DNA from 2 places in the Agrobacterium sp. rho-13.3 genome. Region 2 is predicted to be linked to the other one. Evidence: predicted binding sites of a transcription regulator. Region 2 holds the regulator's gene; the other holds the start of a gene.

Evidence for each region. The regulator PhoB, encoded in region 2, activates phosphate uptake and scavenging genes when phosphate is short. The targets are predictions, from matches to a motif close to TGTCATNNANCTGTCAT.
Region 1: RMR16_RS04990 (UDP-2,3-diacylglucosamine diphosphatase) is a predicted target of PhoB. The motif match lies at 726-742, and genes of this name have one in related genera.

What each region holds. Positions count from the first base shown of each region.
Region 1 covers NZ_CP192774.1:992,556-994,757, forward strand. Annotated here, with positions in the region: gene RMR16_RS04985 (NADP-dependent malic enzyme) at 1-579, opposite strand, end outside; gene RMR16_RS04990 (UDP-2,3-diacylglucosamine diphosphatase) at 808-1,638, shown strand; gene dgcA (N-acetyl-D-Glu racemase DgcA) at 1,643-2,202, opposite strand, start outside.
Region 2 covers NZ_CP192774.1:113,127-115,328, forward strand. Annotated here, with positions in the region: gene phoU (phosphate signaling complex protein PhoU) at 1-585, shown strand, start outside; gene phoB (phosphate regulon transcriptional regulator PhoB) at 618-1,301, shown strand; gene RMR16_RS00560 (cold-shock protein) at 1,660-1,869, shown strand; gene RMR16_RS00565 (hypothetical protein) at 2,082-2,202, shown strand, end outside.

The sequences.
Region 1 (2,202 bases), 880 kb from region 2:
AAGCTCCAGCGCGTTGGTGACGGCGGCTGCGACGATGATGGCGGTGCCATGCTGGTCATCATGGAAGACGGGAATATTCATCTTCTCGCGCAACTGGCGCTCGACCTCAAAACATTCGGGCGCCTTGATATCTTCAAGGTTGATGCCGCCGAATGTGGGTTCCAGTGCCGAGATGGTGGAGACCATGTCGTTGATTCCAGGCGCGTCGATTTCGATATCGAAAACATCGATGCCAGCGAATTTCTTGAACAGGACGGCCTTGCCTTCCATGACAGGCTTGGAGGCCAGCGGGCCGATATTGCCAAGGCCAAGCACCGCCGTGCCGTTGGAAATAACCGCCACCAGATTGGCGCGGGCCGTATATTGCGCCGCCATTTCCGGATTTTCGTGGATGGCGAGGCAAGGAGCGGCAACGCCGGGAGAATAGGCAAGCGCCAGATCGCGCTGGTTGCCGAGCGGCTTAATTGCCTGAATTTCCAGTTTTCCGGGGCGTGGGTAGCGGTGATAGAAAAGCGCCTGTTCTTCTAGATCCGCATTGGGGTTTTTGTTTTGCGTATCGCCAGTGTCCTGAGAACTCATTTTTTCACCGCTTATTTTTAGTTTCTTGGAAGCCTTTGCATACAACAATCGGCAGATGCGTACAGCCGTTTATTTCATCTGCCTGCCCCAAATTTGGTGCTTTTGTTCTTACGCAAAACAGGAGTTTCCTGCGCCAAATGTTGCTTTGTCATCTTGCTGAAACACGAGTCTGATTTTGCATGCATGAAAAGTTGCCGAGAAAGTTGCCGAGACAGGGGGATGAATTCCATGGTCGAGCAAAGTGAAGCCAGACAGTTTAAAACGCTTTTCATTTCAGATGTGCATCTTGGATCCAAAGCGGCGAAGACCGATTTCCTGCTGGATTTCCTTCGCCACCACGAAGCCGATACGATCTTTCTCGTCGGCGACATTATAGATGGCTGGCGCCTGCGCCGGAACTGGTACTGGCCGCAGGGCTGCAATGATGTGGTGCAGAAGCTTTTGCGCAAGGCGCGCAAGGGAACACGCATCGTCTATATTCCCGGAAACCATGATGAGTTTCTGCGGGAATTTCCCGGCACCCATTTCGGCGGCATCGAAGTGGCAGAGCGGATGATCCATGAAGCTGCCGATGGCAAGAAGTACCTCGTCATCCACGGTGATGAGTTTGATGTCGTCGTCAGAAACGCCCGCCTGCTGGCCTATCTGGGCGACTGGGCCTATGACGCGGCCATTGCGCTGAACGTCATCATCGCCGCCGTTCGGCGTCGTGTCGGCCTGCCTTACTGGTCGTTCTCCGCCTGGGCGAAGTTGCAGGTCAAACACGCCGTCAACTTCATCGGTGAATTCCAGCGCGTGGTGGCGGACGAAGCCCGTCGCAACAAGGTCGACGGCGTTATCTGTGGGCATATTCACCACGCGGTGATGGAGGATATCGACGGTATTCGCTACATCAATACCGGCGACTGGGTGGAAAGCTGCACGGCGATTGCCGAGAACATGGACGGTTCTTTCGAGCTGATCACCTGGATGAAATCCGATGATCAGCTGGCAGAAACCACCGTGCGCGAATTGGAGCCGGTGAACTTCTCAGGCCTGCTGGGCAAACAGGCGGCCTGAGCATTCAGCCCCAAAGCTCCGGTTTTGGCGGGTGAACGAGCGATCCTTCGTAGGTAAGGCCCGGAACCCGATCCCGCGCCAGAAGCAGCGGCCCGTCGAGGTCGGCATAAGCGGTGTCCTGCGCCAGCAATAGGGCTGGCGCCATGCCAAGCGATGTGCCGAGCATACAACCGATCATGATGGTGTAGCCGAGGCGTTCGGCCTCGCGCTTCATGAGCAGCGCCTCCGTCAAGCCGCCGGTCTTGTCCAGCTTGATGTTGATGGCGTCGTAACGATCCCGCAGTGACGCCAGATCGGCCGTCAGGTGCACGCTTTCATCCGCGCAAATGGCAACGGGCCGGTTGATTCGTGCAAGAATGGCGTCTTTGCCAGCGGGCAGAGGTTGTTCGATCAGGGCGATATTCAGCTCTGCGGCGATGGTAAGGTGATGTTCGATATTGTCATACGTCCAGCCTTCATTGGCATCGATGATGATCTGGGCACTGGGTGCAGCAGCGCGCACGGCCCGCAACCGAGCTTCATCATCATCCGTGCCGGTCTTGATCTTGAGAAGCGGACGAGCGG
Region 2 (2,202 bases):
ATGGCGCTGGCCCAGAAGGTCATCTCGGATGATGCCATCCTCGATCACGCAGAACGCGAGATCGGCGATAAGGCCATCGTCACCATCGCCAAACGCCAGCCTATGGCGTCCGACCTGCGCGATATCATCGGTTCACTGCGCATCGCAGCCGATCTGGAGCGCGTTGGCGATCTGGGCAAGAACACGGCCAAGCGCGTGATCGCAGTGTCTGGAACCGGTGTGCCGCGCAAGCTGGCCCGCGGTCTGGAGCATCTGTCCGAACTGGCGCTGGTGCAGCTAAAAGAAGTGCTGGACGTCTATTCCACGCGCTCCGCAGAAAAGGCGCAGGCCATCCGCGAGCGCGACGAGGAAATCGACGCCATGTACACCTCGCTGTTCCGCGAGCTGTTGACCTACATGATGGAAGATCCGCGCAACATCACCACCTGCACACACCTCTTGTTCTGCGCCAAGAACATCGAGCGCGTCGGTGACCATGCCACCAACATCGCGGAAACCATCTATTATATGGCCACCGGCAGCCAGCCTGAGGGTGAGCGTCCGAAGGACGATAGTTCCAACACACTCGGCGCAGTCACCGAGTAAGCCACAGATAAGACTGGCGGAGTTTCATGCCCATGGTGCCGAAAATCGCAGTTGTTGAAGATGAAGAGGCTTTGAGCGTTCTTCTTCGCTACAATCTGGAATCCGAAGGTTACGACGTCGACACCATTCCGCGTGGTGACGAAGCGGAAATCCGCTTGCAGGAACGCACGCCGGACCTGCTGATCCTCGACTGGATGTTGCCCGGCGTTTCCGGCATCGAACTCTGCCGTCGCTTGCGGATGCGTCCAGAGACCGAACGCCTGCCGATCATCATGTTGACGGCACGCGGTGAGGAAAGCGAACGTGTTCGTGGCCTGGCAACGGGTGCGGATGACTATGTGGTCAAGCCGTTCTCCACGCCGGAGCTGATGGCGCGTGTGAAAGCCATGTTGCGCCGCGCCCGCCCGGAAGTGCTGTCTTCCGTGCTGAAATGTGGCGATATCGAACTGGATCGGGAAACCCACCGTGTTCACCGCAAGACCCGCGAAGTGCGCCTTGGGCCAACCGAGTTCCGCCTGCTGGAATTCCTGATGGCATCTCCCGGTCGTGTTTATTCGCGCTCCCAACTTCTCGATGGTGTCTGGGGTCACGATATCTATGTGGATGAACGCACCGTCGACGTCCATGTCGGGCGCCTGCGCAAAGCGCTCAACTTCTCCAATATGCAGGATGTGATCCGCACCGTGCGCGGCGCGGGATATTCCATGGAAGCGTGATAGCCAACAAGAGGCCACGTGATCATTAGCCTCCCCACCGTCGGGGAGGTGCCGGTAGGGCAAAGGGCGACGGATATTTCAGCGTCCGTATTCGCCGGGATTTACTTGCCCACAGCGCTGAATAAAGCCTTTTCAACCCGCGCTTGTTGACCCTGATATTTCATCAGCAAAAGATTAAATTTGACAATCAATCGCTAAAGCTATATCACTGCGATATCGATATTTTGCTTGCTGAGCTTTGGTTGCCGCGCGATTAGCACCGCGTTTTGAACTAACCCTTCCTTTCAAAAAAATCGCTATACTCGCACACAGGGCGTCAGTTCTGTGATCTATAACTTATGCTTTGAAAGGGTTCATTATGACCACAGGCACAGTAAAATGGTTTAACTCCACTAAGGGCTTCGGCTTCATTCAGCCTGACAACGGCGGCACAGACGCATTCGTACACATCTCCGCTGTAGAGCGTGCAGGTATGCGCGAAATCGTTGAAGGCCAGAAGCTGAGCTACGACCTTGAGCGCGACAACAAGTCGGGCAAAATGTCTGCTTGCAACCTTCAGGCTGCATAATTCGGAATCTGCTTTCCCTTGACCACGGATGTACTGGCACTGTTGAAAGCGTGAAACCAATCGAGGTCAGGCACATTGCCTGGCCTTTTTTTGTGCCGCTTGCCGGCCACCCCCTTGGGTCTCTGCGGACACTCTAGGCGACTGAATATACGCACCGGACTTGTCGAAAATCGTTCCGATTTTCAGGCCGATGCGATAGGAAGGGAATTCCAATGACTGATGCACATAGCAAGTCTCGCAAACAGGCCGAGATTGCGTTCGGCGCAACGCAAACTCAGTTTTTCGCGCGTGGTCATGCGGTTGATGAACTCAACTCCATCACGCAGGCCCGTG